DNA from 4 places in the Desulfotomaculum sp. genome. Region 1 is predicted to be linked to each of the others. Evidence: riboswitches for the same ligand, from Rfam matches in the RefSeq annotation. Region 1 holds a riboswitch; each other region holds the start of a gene.
What was found. A riboswitch is a leader RNA that binds a small molecule or an ion and turns the genes downstream of it on or off. The one in region 1 is predicted to bind thiamine pyrophosphate.

Region 1 (4,197 bases):
ATGGTATATTCAGCCGCCTCCTGAAAACTAAGGGCACAAATTTCATTGATATAATCATCCGGAACGGACAACCCTCGTTTTGCTAAAAATTCAACATCAATATCTTCCCAAACACCCATGGAATCAAGGAGAGTGCCGTCAAGGTCAAATATAGCCGCTTGAAAATCAATCATTCCTTTTCTCCTATGAGGACAGATTTTTTAGCTCTCTTGCCGCAGCTTTTATGTCCTGTGCCGAAAGAATAGCGGAAACCACAGCCAAGCCATTTATTCCTGTACCAATAAATTTTGGTATGGTCGCTTTATTGATACCGCCAATCACAACAATTGGAATCGATACATCGCTGCGTATCTGTCCAAGCTCAGCCAGCGATACCAGGTGTGCATCTGTTTTTGTCTCTGTTGCAAACATGGCCCCCACGCCGAGATAATCTGCACCGTCAGCCTGTGCCTGTTTCGCTTCCTGCAAAGTGGCAGCAGATACACCAAGAATTTTATTCGGTCCGATGATTCGTCGGACTGTTGCTGCGGGAAGGTCGTTCTGTCCAACATGTACACCTGCGGCATCAACAGCAAGGGCAATATCCACTCGGTCATTGATGATCAGTGGGATATCATAGCGATCGGTTATGCCCTTTACCTTTTGGGCGATCTTAAAAAAGTCAAGGGAAGATACGGTCTTTTCCCTGAGTTGTACCAATGTGCAGCCGCCCAGGATGGCACTTTCCACTGCTTCCGCCAACGAAGGAGCGTTCATTCGTTCGCGGTCGGTTACTAAATAGAGGGAATAGTCCACATTATACTTCATGGTATTTCATCTTTTCTTCCAATATATTTGCGTCCATCTTGCTGATGGCATCCAGAATTCCGATATGGAAACTGCCGTTTCCAACCTGACCAGCCTTCTCATAAGCCAGTTCACCTGCAATACCCATGCAAAGCAATGCCGCAACGGTTCCTTCCAAGGCCTGATTCGGCATCGCTCCGCAAAAGGAGCCAATCAAGGACGAACACATGCAGCCTGTTCCCGTCACACCGGAAAGTGCGGGATGTCCATTGTGAATATGCATGGTCCTCTTTCCATCGGAAACCGTATCCACAGCACCTGTAATTGCCACTACACAGCCCAGTCTTTGCGCCAAATTCCGGGCAATTTCCGCAGTATCTCCGCCATCCTGTTCAGAGGCATCCACTCCTTTTGTATTGGCCGAAAGCCCTGCAATAAAGCGAACCTCCGAAAGATTGCCGCGCACCACGGCAACTTTTACTTCGTTAAGAATGCGCGCGGCAGCTTCGTTGCGCAGCTTAGATGCGCCGGCTCCTACGGGATCAAATACCACAGGGATGCCATTTTGGTTGGCGCTCTTTCCGGCAATCAGCATTGCCTCTATCGTTCGGCTATTGAGCGTTCCGATATTGAGTACCACGGCGGAAGCAATGGCGGCCATATCACCTGCTTCTTCAATGGCGTCAGCCATGATGGGCGATGCACCAATGGACAGCGTAATATTGGCACAGTCATTTACTGTAACATAATTGGTAATATGATGGACAAGTGGCCTTTGACTGCGCACAAGAGTAAGCAGTTGGGCCATTTCCCTTGTATTTGTCATTTTTATTTCCTCCTATCATTAACCATTTTGTTAATGTTGTGCTTAGCGCAAACCATTGCGATAAAGGTCATAGAAGTGATGGGTTGGGCCATTTCCCTTGCCAATCGGCAAGGAATGTTCAATGGCAGTTGTTACATACCGCTTGGCACGTTCCATTGCTTCAGGAACGGAAAGTCCAAGAGCAAGGTTGGACGCAATAGCGGAAGAAAAGGTACAACCCGTGCCATGTGTGTTTTTCGTGTTGATGCGATGTGTTTCATAACGATAAATACGTTCACCGTCATATAAGACATCGACTGCATTGCCAACAGCATGTCCGCCTTTGACAATAATATTTTTACAGCCCATTTCATGAATCCTCTTGGCAGCGGTCTCCATGTCCCCTATATTGCTAATTTCCATGCGTGAGATCTTTTCTGCTTCCGGAATATTGGGAGTGAGAAAATCCGCGCAGGGGATAATGACCCTGATTAGCGTGTTAACTGCATCGGGATTCATCAATGGATAGCCGTTTTTGGCATACATCACAGGATCAACCACAATATTATTCGGTTTGTAATGATGAAGCCTTTCTGCAACTGCCTCCATGCAGGACGGTGTAGAAAGCATACCGATTTTCACAGCATGTACTTCAATATCCTCGAACACGGCGTCAATTTGCTTTTTGATCATATCAGGCGTAACATCCTGTATGTCGATGACACGGCTTGTATTTTCTGCTACCACCGATACAATCACGCTCATGCCAAAAACCCCATGGGCAGAAAATGTTTTGAGATCAGCCTGTATGCCAGCACCGCCGCTGCAATCCGATCCCGCAATACTTAATACGTTTTTCAAATATAAATCCTCCTTGTATAAAATTGAATAATAACCCTTAAAATGAATTAGGTTATCTAAACAAAAATCGGGTGCCATCCAAATTTCGGAAAGCACCCAATTACATAGTATAACGGATTTGCCTCCCTACGCTGGTCTTAACCAACAGGTTCAAAGGGTCAGGTTTTACCTTCTCAACTCCGAAGAGTCCCCCCGCAAAAAGTAGTATGATTCTTTTATCATTTATTACTTTGCTTCAACGTAACGTCATAATTATTGATAATTATTGTATAATAATCAATTGAATATGTCACTCAAAACTTTCGTTTTCGTCGCCAGACGTTTTAAAAATAATTTGTTATGATTCGTCTTCCTTCGATTTTCCGTATAGGGCATCGATAAAATCCTTCGGGTTAAAGGGACGCAAATCGTCCATGCGTTCGCCAATGCCAATGAGCTTAACTGGAATGGCCATTTCTGTTACGATGGAGGTTACCACCCCACCCTTCGCTGTACCATCTAATTTGGTTAAAGCAATACCGGTTACATTCACCGCTTCGCTAAAAACTTTAACTTGACTGAGGGCATTTTGGCCCGTGGTGGCATCCAGCACCAACAGTACCTCATGGGGCGCCCCGGGCATTTCCCGTGAAGTTATTTTGTGAACCTTTCTTAATTCCTCCATCAAGTTGCTTTTATTATGTAAACGACCAGCGGTATCAATTAAAAGAATATCTGCTTTACGGGAACGGGCAGCATGCACAGCATCATAGGCCACAGCCCCTGGATCGGAACCCTCCTGATGCTTGATCAGTTCCACCCCTACTCTTTCAGCCCATATCTCAAGTTGGTCAATGGCTGCGGCCCGGAAGGTATCTCCCGCTGCCAGCATGACCTTTTTACCCTGTTCCTTGTAATTATGGGCCATTTTCCCAATGGTAGTGGTTTTGCCTACACCATTTACCCCCACCACCATGATCACCGTGGGGCCGTCCTCACTTAGCTTAATGGGGGTCATTTTCTCACCCATTAAATATGCCAATTCCTCCTGGAATATATCTTTTAGGCGAGAAGCCTCCTGAACATTTCTGGCCTTGACACCTTTACGCACTCGTTCTACCAGCATCATGGCTGTATTGACCCCGACATCGGCCTGGATCAAAACCTCTTCTAACTCTTCATATAAATCTTCATCGATACCCTTACGACCAGTAACCACCTGATCAATTTTTTCAATAAAGCTATGGCGGGTTTTGCTTAAGCTTTCTTTTAGCCTGTTAAAAAAGCCCACTGTTAAACCTCCAGTTCAAACCTCAATATTTTGGCCAGGGCCTGTCCCTACTATAATGCCTGCTATCGAACCATGTCAACCTTACCCAGGTCCGTGTATTAGGCTAACTTCTTCTTTCCCTTGGCCTCATCCAAGGACATGGAAAGTAATTTAGTCACTCCCGTTTCGTCCATTGTTACGCCATAAAGAGCATCTGCTTTTTCCATTGTCCCTTTACGGTGGCTAATCACAATAAATTGAACTTCATCCGAGGTACGGCAGAGGTACTCAGCAAACCGATGTACATTGGCTTCATCCAAAGATGCTTCTATCTCATCCAGCACACAAAAGGGACTGGGTTTAAACTTTAATATGGCAAAAAGCAAAGCGATGGCTGTTAAAGCCCTCTCTCCTCCGGATAGCAAGGATAGGCTTTGGTTCTTTTTGCCAGGCGGCTGGGCAGTAATTTCGATGCCACAGGATAGCGTATCCCCTT
Region 2 (4,197 bases), on a different contig from region 1:
GACTTATTTGAGTAAATACGATGGGCCCTTCGGGGCCCATGCTCTTCCAGACTTTAAACAAATCCTAACAACTATGTTAATAAATTAAGGACAAGTTTTAAAATTAAAATTGTTGACATATGGGGGATTTATGCTGTAATATATCACATGTGAGGTTTGCCGCAGCAAAATATAGGATCCATTAGCTCAGTTGGTAGAGCACCTGACTTTTAATCAGGGTGTCCCGCGTTCGAGTCGCGGATGGATCACCATAATGAGAAGTTAGAAGTGAGAGGTTGGAAGTGGGAAACAAAATATTGGATTACAATCTCCAAGGATATAGAGTTTCTCACCTCCAACCTCTCATCTCTCACCTCTAAATTGGCCCCTTGGTCAAGTGGTCTAAGACACCGCCCTTTCACGGCGGTAACACGGGTTCGAATCCCGTAGGGGTCACCACAATAATAGGATCCATTAGCTCAGTTGGTAGAGCACCTGACTTTTAATCAGGGTGTCCCGCGTTCGAGTCGCGGATGGATCACCAGCTGAGAAGCGAGAAGTGAGAGGTTGGAAGTGGGAAAAAAGCATCGGAACGGTGCAATTCTCGGGCATATTTTCTCACCTCCAACTTCTCACCTCTCACATCTCAAACGGCCCCTTGGTCAAGTGGTCTAAGACACCGCCCTTTCACGGCGGTAACACGGGTTCGAATCCCGTAGGGGTCACCACATTTATAAAATCTAAGGCTGATGCCTTTAAGTTAGGACTTGGCTAAGCCAGGTTTTTCTAATGTTTACAGGCTTTTGTTAATTGGATATACTTATAACATAGGCGGATGTAGCTCAATGGTAGAGCATCAGCTTCCCAAGCTGAGGGTTGCGAGTTCGAGTCTCGTCATCCGCTCCAGTAAAATTAAGGCCTCCGAGGATTTACTTAATCCTTTGGAGGCCTTTTTGGTGTCCATTTGGTGCCCGACCACCTTCAGTGCACCATTGGTGCCCAACTTAGCATGACCTAGAAGTTCCTGAATTACCTTCATGTCTTCCCCTAATATCGGCAATCTACTAGCAAAGGTATACTTAATGAATAGATTTAACGCAAAAAACAACAACAGCAGATAATGATTATAAAGAAGATGAAGAAGAAGAATAAACAACAGCAGATGGGTAAAAAACCACCAGCGCCAAGAGCGCTAAAATCCAATGCCATGATATCAACTCCTTTTTACCAATTTATTCAACCAACCTGATTTTGACACAAAATATTCCAGAGATATTGCAAATTGGTGGGTTCGTTAAGGCTTATAGGTATTCGTCTAAGTCAACACGAACAATACTCACAAAACCGTTTTCATATTCATCGGCAACTGAAATTAATATCCGAGGCTTTAGGAAATTGGCGATTGTTTTCTACGGAATATAGCAGCCAGCCGGAAGCGGCATCAATGGCCATATCAACAGCCTCTGACAGGGTGTCTCCTTCAGTAACATAACCAGGTAGGTCAGGGCTACAGTATAACCACCTTCTTCACAAGGGTAAAAGCAAGCGGGATAAATTAATTTCAAGAGAGATCGGGCCGCCAACTATGAAGGGTGGGAGTAAGAGCAACCGCAAGAAGTCACCTAAAAATGATAATCGATATAAATGTTCGAAGGACTGAAAGATTGTCTTTACAATTAATCAATAGGTAATTACAATAAATACATGCTAGGGGTGCCTAAGTGGCTGAGAGGAGACCCACTCCAACCCTCGAACCTGATGTGGCTAATACCACCGTAGGGAAGCTTTTAGGTGTTTATTTGAGAAGCTTACTTTCGGGTAAGCTTCTTTTTTTGACTAGAAGCATCATCACGAGCTTGGTTAAGCCCTAAAATGCAAGGAGAGAAAGGAAATGAGAAAATGATTTATTCTACCCAAATGGATGCTGCCAAAAAAGGTTTAATTACAAATCAAATGCGGGCCGTAGCCCAAAAAGAAAATGTGGAGCCGGAAACCTTACGTTCACTTGTGGCTGCTGGCAAGGTCGTTATTCCTGCTAACAAAAATCACACAAATCTTGATTGCGAAGGGGTTGGCCAGGGTCTAAGCACCAAAATTAATGTCAATCTGGGTGTTTCAAAAGATTGTTATGATATTGATCTGGAATTGGAGAAGGCCAGAAGAGCGATAGAGTTAAAAGCTAATGCTATTATGGATTTAAGCTGTTATGGGAAGACACAGGAGTTTAGGCAGAAACTCATTGAGTTGTCGCCTGTTATGATTGGTACAGTACCAATGTATGATGCAGTGGGTATGCTGGATAAGGACTTAAAGGATATTACCGTAGATGAATTCTTTTCGGTTGTAGAAAAGCATGCCGAAGATGGTGTGGATTTCATGACGATTCATTGCGGAATGAATAAGGCAACTGCTGAAAGAGTGAAAAGAAATAAAAGACTAACCAATATTGTTTCCCGTGGTGGATCACTGCTTTTTGCTTGGATGGAACTTAACAATCAAGAGAACCCTTTCTACGAATATTATGACCGACTACTTGATATTTGCGAAAAATACGACATAACTTTAAGTTTAGGGGATGCCTGCCGCCCTGGATCCCTAAAGGACTCAACGGATCCTGCACAAATCGAAGAATTAATTACCCTTGGTGAGTTAACGAAACGAGCCTGGGCCAGAAACGTGCAGGTTATGATAGAGGGTCCGGGACATATGGCATTAAACGAAATTGCCGCTAACGTTTTATTAGAGAAAAAACTGTGCCATGGTGCACCCTTCTATGTTCTAGGGCCCATTGTAACCGACATTGCACCAGGCTATGACCATATTACCAGTGCCATTGGCGGGGCAATAGCTGCTGCCAATGGTGCAGATTTCCTGTGCTTTGTTACTCCTGCCGAACATCTTCGCCTGCCAAATTTGGACGATATGAAAGAAGGTATTGTTGCAGCACGGATTGCGGCACATGCCGCAGATATTGCCAAAGGAATCCCCAATGCACGCAAGTGGGACAATGCAATGAGTGCGGCTCGAGCTGACGTTGATTTTACCCGGATGATTTCCTTAGCCATCGACCCGGCTAAAGCCAGAAAATACAGGGAAGAATCCAAACCTGAGTGTGAGGATACCTGTACCATGTGTGGGAAAATGTGTCCTATGAAAAATATGAAGAAAATATTAAATGGTGATGATATAAGCGTTATATAATGACTCGTCCGGCTTCAATTAGAACGGTCAAATTTTCTTTGGCCGTTGCCTAGGGGTTCCCTACTTAACACCAAGTTTTTCTTGCCTTGGACAATCTAGGTGCCTTATAATTGAATGCGGAAAGGGGATGAGAGACTTATGAAACACATTAAGACCTTAAATAAGAACTCTTTAAAAGCAACTCTAAAAACCGGCGGTTGCGGAGAATGTGCTACTTCTTGCCAATCTGCTTGCAAAACCTCTTGCACGGTAGGCAACCAAGTATGTGCTAAGCAGGCCTAAACATTCAGAGGGATACCGCAAAAAACAACCTTGTCTCCTTGGGATCCTTTTCCCTCTGGGGATAAGGTAATTTTTTTCACTATCTGAATATAAGATTTTAAGGATGGTCGTATAAGAAAAGCGGAGACTCGCGCGATAGGCTCTTGCCTGTGACTTTTAGGGTATGGCGCACCCTTAAGGGCATAAACAAGCCAAGCTTTTCTAAGGAGGATTTTTTATGATACATAAGTTTGAATTTGATGGTGTACAGATCGTATTGGATGTGCACAGCGGTTCTGTGCATGTAGTAGATCAACTGGTTTGGGATACCCTCGGGGATTACCAACTGCTTTCAGAGGAAGAAATTAAACAAAGGTTTTCAGATAGATATACACTTGGCGAAATTGAACAAGCGCTGGGGGAAATAAAGTCGCTGGTGGAGGAAGGTCTTTTATTTAGTACAGACCCCCATCAGGAAGGTTATCAGCCGAGGAGAGATGGTGTTGTTAAAGCCCTTTGCCTTCATGCCGCCCATGATTGCAACTTGCGCTGTAAATATTGCTTTGCCGGTGAAGGCAAATTTGGTGGTCCAACTGGCTTGTTATCGGAGGAGACTGGTCGTGCGGCCATTGATTTTCTTATTCAACAATCGGCAAATCGTAAACACATTGAGATAGATTTTTTTGGCGGGGAGCCTTTGTTAAACTTTAAAGTAATTAAGAAACTGGTTTCTTATGGCAGAGAGCGGGCCAAAGA
Region 3 (4,197 bases), on a different contig from region 1:
TCGAACGATTCTTGCAGAAACATCGAAAGAAATTTATAAAAAATATACAACCGAAACATGACATACAGTTGTCATGTTCCCAATGGTATAATCTACAAAAAGCTAAAGGGGGCAATTTTATGAATTACAAATTTGAATTAACGGAGCAACCGGCCCAACCGGTACTTTCTATGCGTACAAGGACTGCTGTTGGGAACCTGCCACAGGAGTTAGGCAAAGCATATCAGGCGATCTTTCAATATTTGTCCGAAGTAGGGGAGAAACCGTTAGACGCGCCCTTTGCAGGGTATTACAACATGGATATGCAAGATCTTGATGTGGAGATGGGCTTCCCGGTTGCAAAACCCCTTGCAGGGCAAGGTGAAATTAAGCCAAATGAAATCCCGGCAGGGAAGAGGGTATCCTGTCTTTATAAGGGCCCATACGATCAAACGGAGCCAGTTTATAACGCAATGATGCAGTGGATCGATGAAAATGGTTATACACCCACGGGAGTGGCTTACGAGTTTTACTATAATTCTCCGATGGATGTGCCCGAAAGCGAACTTTTAACAAAAATTGTGTTTCCCCTTAAATAAGAACAATACCTTAAAGGAGAGGTAAAGAATTAGCATGATTTGTTACAAAAAGACCGGCAGCAGTGAAAATCGAACTGTTCGGTCCTTTTGTTTTTAACAGTTGAATTTCTACCCCTCTATCATAATAGGGACCACATTATCTTATCGCCACGGTGTTGTTCCGACCCAGTAAATCCCTTAGCCATTCACCGTGTAGGGATAGGCAGTTGGTCGGTAGGTTATCCAGCTTAAAGAAGGCAACCTCCGCAGTCTCCACACCGTCTGCTCTCAAATGCCCCCCAACGATCTTGCATTCCATACAGGATGTAATGTAATGACTTACCTTACCCGAAGGATGAGACACCACGAGGAACCGTGGGTCTGAGTAAACTCCGATGAACCGGCTCACTGTTACCTGTAGGCCGGTTTCTTCGTTGACTTCCCGGATAATAGCTTCCTGCACGGTCTCGCCGGGTTCGATGTGTCCGATGGGCAAGCCCCACACATTAAAGTCCATTCTTTTAATTAAAAGAATCCTGTCAGTCTCGTCAAAAATCACGGCTGCCACAGCAGGTTCAACGGTTTCTGGCCAGGCATAGGTGGGCTTGTCCCAGGGACGAGCCGTTATTGTAGGGTTAAAAATTCCTCTGAGGTTTGAGATTCTGGCATCCGGAAGGCGGAAATCCTTAGGGGAAGGGAAAGCGATGGCCTTGTCCGAGCAGAAAATCGCCGTGATTCCCTGCTGGTGAGCCCCTAGGATATCGGTATAGGGATTGTCCCCTACCATGGCCACCCCTAGCTTGGGATCTAGATGATCAAGGACTGTGCGAAACATTGGGGGATAGGGCTTCCCAATGACGACCGGACGTTTACCAGAGGAGGTCTGAATGGCACGAACGATGGCACCGGTTCCTGGGCAAGGGCCTTCGGGGCCGGGAAAGGTTGCGTCGACGTTGGTGGCAATAAAGTTGGCACCCAGGTTAATCAACCGAATGGCTTGGCTTATATGACCGAAGGAAAGTTGATCATCATGCCCCACAACCACAGCTTGGCAGGGACCATTTTCCACCAACTCTATTCCAAACTGCCGGATCTCCGTTTTTAGACCTTCACTTCCCAATACATAGACAGAACGTATATTCATTAAGCTGAGATTTTTGGCTGTGGTCCAACCGCTGGAAATTACCTCGTCCAAGTGAACTTCTAGACCAAGACTTTGTAATCGTTCGACGAATTGCTGTCGTGTGGGGATCGGGTCATTGGTTAAGAAATAGATACGTTTATTTAGCTTGCGCAGTTGTACCAGGGTTTCCTTTACACCGGGGAGCAGTTTACCGCCGATATAGATAACGCCATCCAAATCAAATAAGAAAACATCAAATTTTTCTGCTAACAGGGAAATCCCCTCCTTTTTTAGCAGCATCCATTTGGGTAGTATAAATCATTCGTTTTCCCCTTCCTATCAGAATAGTAGGGGCTTAACTAAGCTTGTGCGGGCAAAGCTCAAAAAAGAAGCTTACCGAAAGTAAGCTTCTCAACTGAAAACGGTAAGCTTCCCTACGGTGGTATTAGCCACATCAGGTTCGAGGGTTGGAGTTATCTCCTCTCAGCCGTTCGGCACCCCTAGCCAAGTATTTATGCTATGTAAATTGTAATTCATAGATCAATTGTTTGTAAAGACAAATTATGGATGTGATGGGGTCCGCAGCCATTTCCCAGATGGAGCGGATGCTACTATATTAATAAATTCGCCGCTATCTTTAATAGGATGAGCCGTACCACCGTAATGGTTAAAATATCGTAAGTGTGGGCGTATTTTTTTATACCTAGAAGGAGAAAGCATAGTCCTTTCAAGAAATTAAAGAGAAAGCAATGATCAACCGGAGGTAATGAATGACATACGCCATAAATCTATACTTTAATAAGGAAGCGGAGACTTATATAACGAGTATTTGGAGGAGTTTGGAAAGGTTGGAAAAGGGCAAGTGTCTCACTTGCGCCAACGGCAGACCCCACATTACATTGGCTATCTATGATGATCTCGATTTGGAAGTAGCCAAAAAGCGATTGGAGACCCTTAGTAGCAGTGTTTATTCCTTTGATTTAAAGCTGCTTCAGATTGGTATTTTTCCTCATAATAAAGGGGCTATTTTTTTAACACCGAACCTAACAGACCGTTTATTTCAAATACACCGGCATTTTCACCAGTTGTTTAAGGAGTTTGAAGAGCAAGGGTGGGATTATTATAAGCCTCAGTCTTGGTATCCCCACTGCACGCTCTCGCTGGAAACTCCTACGGAGCACATACCAAGTGTACTTGAGCAAATCCTAAAGATTTTTCGCCCCATTGATGTTTCGATTCAATCCATCGGTATCGTATCATTAGATCCGATTAATTATTTGTTTCAAATCGATTTACGGGAAAAGTAGGGCAGAATTATTTTTAATCTTATTTTTCCCCTGTTTTAATTAAGTCCTTATTATAGTGTACAGAAATATAAAAGCCTTTAACCGGTAAACGGCCTGGTAAATAGTGGCGTAAGGGGGATGTTTTTATGCTTCATAAAATTCATACGCAATCCGTCAGTCGTGACCAAATGATTGATATTACCAATCAAGTTAAAGCAGTGATCCAGCAAGAAAAGATTAGGGATGGGGTTGTGACGGTCTACTGTCCCCATACGACAGCTGGTATCACCATTAACGAAAATGCCGATCCGGATGTAGTAAGGGATCTGTTGCTGCGATTGGCTGAGGTCTACCCTTGGGAGCATCCTCAATACCGTCACGCCGAAGGGAATTCGGCTGCCCACTTAAAGGCAAGTACCCTGGGGGCCTCCCAAACAATTCCGGTGGCAGATGGACAGCTCCTGTTGGGGACCTGGCAAGGGATTTATTTCTGTGAGTTTGATGGCCCTAGGAGGCGGACCTTTTATGTAAAGGTACAAAGGGATTAACCGAAGGCATTTGGGGTCAGGCTCGCAGCACGGCAGGCCGGACCCCTTTCTGGTTTTTTTAAAAGAAGGCCAGTAAATTCCGGCAAAAATTGACGCAGTTAGACCTTGCTAGTATAGTAGTTTAAAGGAATAAAACGGGAGTTGAAGTGACTATGTCTGTACAAGCTGTGGTGGAGTTTTTTCAGCAGAGAGGAGGAGGCGTGGAAATACTCACCTTTGAGGATACCAGTACCGTGGCCAAGGCTGCGGCTTCTTTAGGGGTAACCCCGGGTGAGATTGCCAAGTCATTACTTTTCAAGGTTAAGGATGATTTCATGATGGTGCTGATGGCTGGGGACAAGCGGTTGGATAACCGGAAATTTAAGGATGCTTTCCAAGCCAAAGCCAAAATGCCGGAGATTGATGAAGTGTTAGCAGTAACAGGGCATCCGGTTGGCGGGGTTTGTCCCTTTGGTCTAAAGCAGCCGTTACCCATTTACTTGGATCAATCCCTCCGGGCCTATGAGCATGTTTTTCCGGCGGCGGGGGCAACAAATGCTGCGGTAAAAATAAAAGTTGATGAATTGGCAGAGCTTACCGAAGCAAAGTGGGTGGATGTGGCCCAGGCTTAGTGGTGCAATACTGCAAGCCTGACCCTATGTATTATGCATGCATGCCTGGGAGCCGTTCATTTATAGTTATAG
Region 4 (4,197 bases), on a different contig from region 1:
ATCCGCATCCCGTCCAATGGAATTAAAGAAATCCGTGGCACCCAGGGTAACGTTTTGTACCTTATCCGATGCAACCCCCGCCTTTTCCATGACAGCTTTAAGCACCGCCTCTTCCATCGGGGAACCCCAACCACCATAGCGTTTACCCACAAAATCCTGAGGGGATGATATTTGGGCTTCTTTTAATGAAGCAAAGGCCGAGGTGTTGTGTTGAATCACTGCGGCTAAAGACACCAATGGAATACCAGTTGACCTAGCCTGGGTCACACTTTCTTGGTAGCTGACCCCAAAATCCGCCTTTCCGGCAGCCACCAGTTGATCCGTCGTACTGCCCTCGCCAGGCTGAATAATTTCTACTGCCAGACCCCTTTCCTTAAAATAACCTTTGTCCTTGGCTACATAGAGACCCGTGTGGTTGGTATTGGGAAACCAGTCTAGCATAACGGTTACTTTTTTCATTTCTGCCTGCTTACCCTGCTCCGGTGCAGCCTTTTTCTCCTGCGTGCAACCAGTAAATAACAACATCAGGCAGGCTAGTAAGCAGATAAGCTTTCCGTTTCTACGAATCATAGCAATTTCTCCTTTCCTTAACTAAATAGCATATAGCCATCCGCTTTTTGGCATGATTTCCTTAGGGATCACTCTTGCACCACGGCTAAATGGTTTCTTTTTTCCTGTAATACCAAGGCATGGTTAAGCGGGCAACTCCTTCGATGATTAGGTAGATCGCTAAACTAAGACAGGTAATGACAAGAATGGCCGCAAAAACGCGGTCTGTTAAATAGGACTGGGAGGAGCGGGTCATAAAAATCCCTAGTCCCTTTGTAGCCCCTAGCCATTCACCAATTACAGCCCCCATGACACTATAGGTCCCAGCGATACGCAGTCCGGAAAAAAAGAAAGGTAGTGCCGCGGGGAGCTTGACCATGGTAAAAATCCTCCCTGGGCCTGCCCCCATGGCGGATAATAGGCGAATCATCTCCCGGTCTACCAGCCGATAGCCATCGGCCAAATTAATGGTGATGGGAAAGAAGCAGACCAAGGCCACCACAAGCACTTTGGGCAGCAAACCATATCCAAACCAGATAATTAACAGCGGTGCCACTGCAATAATCGGAATGGTCTGGGAGACGATTAATAGCGGGTAAATAGCCTTTCGTAAGGACTGAGACCATTCAATGGCTGTGGCCAGAGCAATACCGATCACAACCGCTATGCCCAAACCCAGAGTTGTCTCATAGATGGTCTGTATACTGTGCTGCCAAAGAAGTTCCCTCGCCTGCCATAAAGCTCCTATAATTTGACTTGGACCGGGTAAAATCCACGGCTTTACTTGGCTAAGGTGTACTGCAATTTCCCACAGGACCAACAGGGACAGCAGGGTAAACCCAGGCAAAAAAATGGCGGCGAAGTCCCTTTTATCGGTATTTAGCGATCTTCTCATCAATGGTTACTACTCCTTCGGGACGATAGTGAATCTTTATGTAGGTCATCACTTCCGAGGCCCCCGCGGTTATGCAAGCTTCCTGTGCCCTTTTAACAAGCTCAATCAGTTTATCCATTTCCCCTTCCATTACGGTTTCCATCGGACCAACTTCATATTTAACCCCGGCTTGCTGCACAACCTCAATGGCCTTATCAACAATTTCATAACTGTTATCGCCTTTGGTTTGGGGAATTACCTGGAATCCTAAATTTACAATGGGCATGTTTTTACCTCCTTGACTAAATATTCTTATTAGAAAAAATTGGCTTGCGCCAAAGCGGAAGCCAATTTTTCTCTTATACATATCGGAAATTTTTATACTTTCCGATATGCCAAATAAAATAAGCTACCCCGGAAGGGTAGCTTTCATGCGCATAAGAATAGTTCCTGTCCCTCCGCTGGCATTACCCAGATCAGGTTTAACGGGTCGATACCTCTGTACCCTCTCAGCCAGTCACCCCCAGCTCCCCGAGCATATTTACTTGTGTTTTACTATATCAGTATTATCTTGATTTGTAAATGGACTTGATAGATGATAGGTCAGATAATAGCCATCAGCCTTCCGCTTTTTTGCACGCTTTACTTTGGGGTCTTTATGGCCCTAGGCCATGAGCTAAAACCCTTAAGAAAGACATGCACAAAAAGCTGACGACTGATGGCTAAAAATACTACTTATTTAGGTCTTCTATTGAATTAACATCCATATAAGACGGAACAACCAATCCGATTCTTGTTCCTTCCATATTAGGCCCCAGGTCTTCAAATTGGCCTTCGAATTCATTGTAGTAATCGGCGTGGGTAGCGGGTAGCCAAGCGGCAACAATGGCGTCTGCATCACCGGAAGCTAATCCAGCCCACATGGGACCAGCTTCCACTTGACTTAGTTCCACATCATAGCCGAGTTTTTCCAAGGCAATGGCCACAACATTGGCACTGGCAATCTCAGAGTCCCAAGCAACGTAGGCTAGGTTTATTTTGTCCCCTTGTACCGGCTCGATTCCCTCCAGCCATTGGTTTACTTTTTCTTCATTGTTTTTCATCCATTCAGCAGCTGCTTCTTGCTCAGGCTGGCCTTCCATGACAGCCACCATCACTGTTGCCATGTCCTCTGGCAGCCAATTGAATTTGTCTAATAACTGGTAGGCACTGGGATGATCCTCTTTAAATCCAGTGCGAACGATAGAATGAATAAACTCATCATCCCCATAGATCTTTTTGGGGTCTTCCAGGTATTTGAGGTCATATTTGGCAAATTTCCAGTGGGGTGTCCAACCAGTTATAATAATGGGTTCTTTCTTCTCATAGGCCTTCGTTAAGGCCGCTGTCATAGCTGCGCCAGAACCCTCCACAAGTTCCCAATCCTTTAGTTCATATTCCTGCAATGCCTTTTCCGTGGCCTTCATTATCCCTGCCCCTGGGTCAATGCCGATAATTTTGTAATCTACTTGCTCTCCTACACTTCCCGACTGTTTGGTTTCCGTATTTGTACCGCCACAGCCTACCATCAGTAATGAGATCATTAAACCAACTACTAGTAAAACCCATCCTTTTCTCTTCAAATCCGTTCCTCCTTATATTTGTTTTCGGCCAATATTTTGCGTCATTCTATCAAGGATAATAGCAAGAATGACAATGGCTAAACCAGCTTCGAAACCTGCCCCAATCTTAATTTGAGTTACCGCCCGATAGACATCGGCGCCCAGTCCCTTGGCCCCAATCATTGAAGCAATAACCACCATAGACAAAGCCAACATGATACACTGATTAATGCCTGCCATTATTGTAGGCTTGGCCAACGGAAGCTGTACCTTTAACAGTTTTTGCATGGGCGTAGACCCAAAGGCATCCGCTGCCTCCACCAATTCTTTGGGTACCTGCCGGATACCCAGGTTCGTCAAACGGATGGTGGGTGGCATGGCAAAAATCACCGATGCAATGACTCCCGGTACTTTTCCTAAACCGAAGAAAAAGATAGCTGGAATCAGGTAAACAAAGGCAGGCATGGTCTGCATAAAATCGAGGGTAGGCATGACCACATCCCTCACTGTGTCCTTTCCGGCACATAAAATGCCAGTGGGAATACCGATAATAACCGATATCAGTGCCGCTGTCAGAACCAAAGCCAAGGTTATCATGGTGTTTTCCCAATAACCTAGGTTATGCACCAAAAACAATCCCAGCAGTGTAAAGAGTGCGATAGATTTCTTGCTGAATTTCCAAGCCAATAGTGTTAAACCAATAATTAAAGCCCAGGCAGGAATGACTGTAAAAATAAAAGCAAAAAAATCAACCCAACCACTTATTACTGTGGAAATCAGGTCGAAAAAACCTCCTAGGTGATCATCCAAATAGCCCACAAATTTTTCTATCCACTTGTCAACAGGTATCTTAGGAAATAAGTTTGCCAAACCGCACAACCCCTTCCTTGACCTCTAATTCATTGTCAGCAGCTTGGTTTACCTTACCCGCAAGACCGCCTAATACTGCTCCTCTCACAATCACGCCTAGTAAACGGTGTTGTTCATTTACCACCGCAAGTGGTATAGGGGTAAAGGCAATTAGGTCAAATAGTTCGTTCAAGCGATTCTCCGGCGAAACGATCGGCACTTCTTTTTGCATAGCCTGTTCTAAGGTTAGGCCTTCCTGATTCGCTTTGGCAACTGCATCTGCTGTCACAATACCCAATAGGGTCTTTTTCTTGTCTACAACAT

Region 2: linked by a shared signal. The riboswitch ahead of thiC (phosphomethylpyrimidine synthase ThiC) and the one ahead of thiD (bifunctional hydroxymethylpyrimidine kinase/phosphomethylpyrimidine kinase) in region 1 are both predicted to bind thiamine pyrophosphate.
Region 3: linked by a shared signal. The riboswitch ahead of AC1U9Z_RS06610 (HAD-IIA family hydrolase) and the one ahead of thiD (bifunctional hydroxymethylpyrimidine kinase/phosphomethylpyrimidine kinase) in region 1 are both predicted to bind thiamine pyrophosphate.
Region 4: linked by a shared signal. The riboswitch ahead of AC1U9Z_RS06425 (thiamine-binding protein) and the one ahead of thiD (bifunctional hydroxymethylpyrimidine kinase/phosphomethylpyrimidine kinase) in region 1 are both predicted to bind thiamine pyrophosphate.

The regions. Positions count from the first base shown of each region.
Region 1 is NZ_CEVWQM010000003.1:60,425-64,621, forward strand. Features, by position in the region: gene AC1U9Z_RS02355 (HAD family hydrolase) at 1-173, opposite strand, end outside; gene thiE (thiamine phosphate synthase) at 184-807, opposite strand; gene thiM (hydroxyethylthiazole kinase) at 797-1,612, opposite strand; gene thiD (bifunctional hydroxymethylpyrimidine kinase/phosphomethylpyrimidine kinase) at 1,655-2,452, opposite strand; TPP riboswitch at 2,558-2,656, opposite strand; gene ftsY (signal recognition particle-docking protein FtsY) at 2,790-3,722, opposite strand; gene smc (chromosome segregation protein SMC) at 3,821-4,197, opposite strand, start outside.
Region 2 is NZ_CEVWQM010000008.1:83,441-87,637, reverse strand. Features, by position in the region: gene AC1U9Z_RS06765 (adenylosuccinate synthase) at 1-15, shown strand, start outside; tRNA gene AC1U9Z_RS06760 (tRNA-Lys) at 176-251, shown strand; tRNA gene AC1U9Z_RS06755 (tRNA-Glu) at 363-438, shown strand; tRNA gene AC1U9Z_RS06750 (tRNA-Lys) at 448-523, shown strand; tRNA gene AC1U9Z_RS06745 (tRNA-Glu) at 632-707, shown strand; tRNA gene AC1U9Z_RS06740 (tRNA-Gly) at 811-885, shown strand; gene AC1U9Z_RS06735 (hypothetical protein) at 1,336-1,431, opposite strand; TPP riboswitch at 1,679-1,778, shown strand; gene thiC (phosphomethylpyrimidine synthase ThiC) at 1,879-3,180, shown strand; gene scfA (six-cysteine ranthipeptide SCIFF) at 3,319-3,462, shown strand; gene scfB (thioether cross-link-forming SCIFF peptide maturase) at 3,680-4,197, shown strand, end outside.
Region 3 is NZ_CEVWQM010000008.1:57,763-61,959, reverse strand. Features, by position in the region: gene AC1U9Z_RS06620 (helix-turn-helix transcriptional regulator) at 1-61, shown strand, start outside; gene AC1U9Z_RS06615 (GyrI-like domain-containing protein) at 120-578, shown strand; gene AC1U9Z_RS06610 (HAD-IIA family hydrolase) at 715-1,980, opposite strand; TPP riboswitch at 2,095-2,192, opposite strand; gene AC1U9Z_RS06605 (2'-5' RNA ligase family protein) at 2,451-2,987, shown strand; gene AC1U9Z_RS06600 (secondary thiamine-phosphate synthase enzyme YjbQ) at 3,113-3,514, shown strand; gene AC1U9Z_RS06595 (YbaK/EbsC family protein) at 3,667-4,125, shown strand.
Region 4 is NZ_CEVWQM010000008.1:19,881-24,077, forward strand. Features, by position in the region: gene AC1U9Z_RS06415 (ABC transporter substrate-binding protein) at 1-570, opposite strand, end outside; gene AC1U9Z_RS06420 (ABC transporter permease) at 656-1,444, opposite strand; gene AC1U9Z_RS06425 (thiamine-binding protein) at 1,419-1,709, opposite strand; TPP riboswitch at 1,859-1,967, opposite strand; gene AC1U9Z_RS06430 (glycine betaine ABC transporter substrate-binding protein) at 2,155-3,045, opposite strand; gene AC1U9Z_RS06435 (ABC transporter permease) at 3,058-3,894, opposite strand; gene AC1U9Z_RS06440 (quaternary amine ABC transporter ATP-binding protein) at 3,875-4,197, opposite strand, start outside.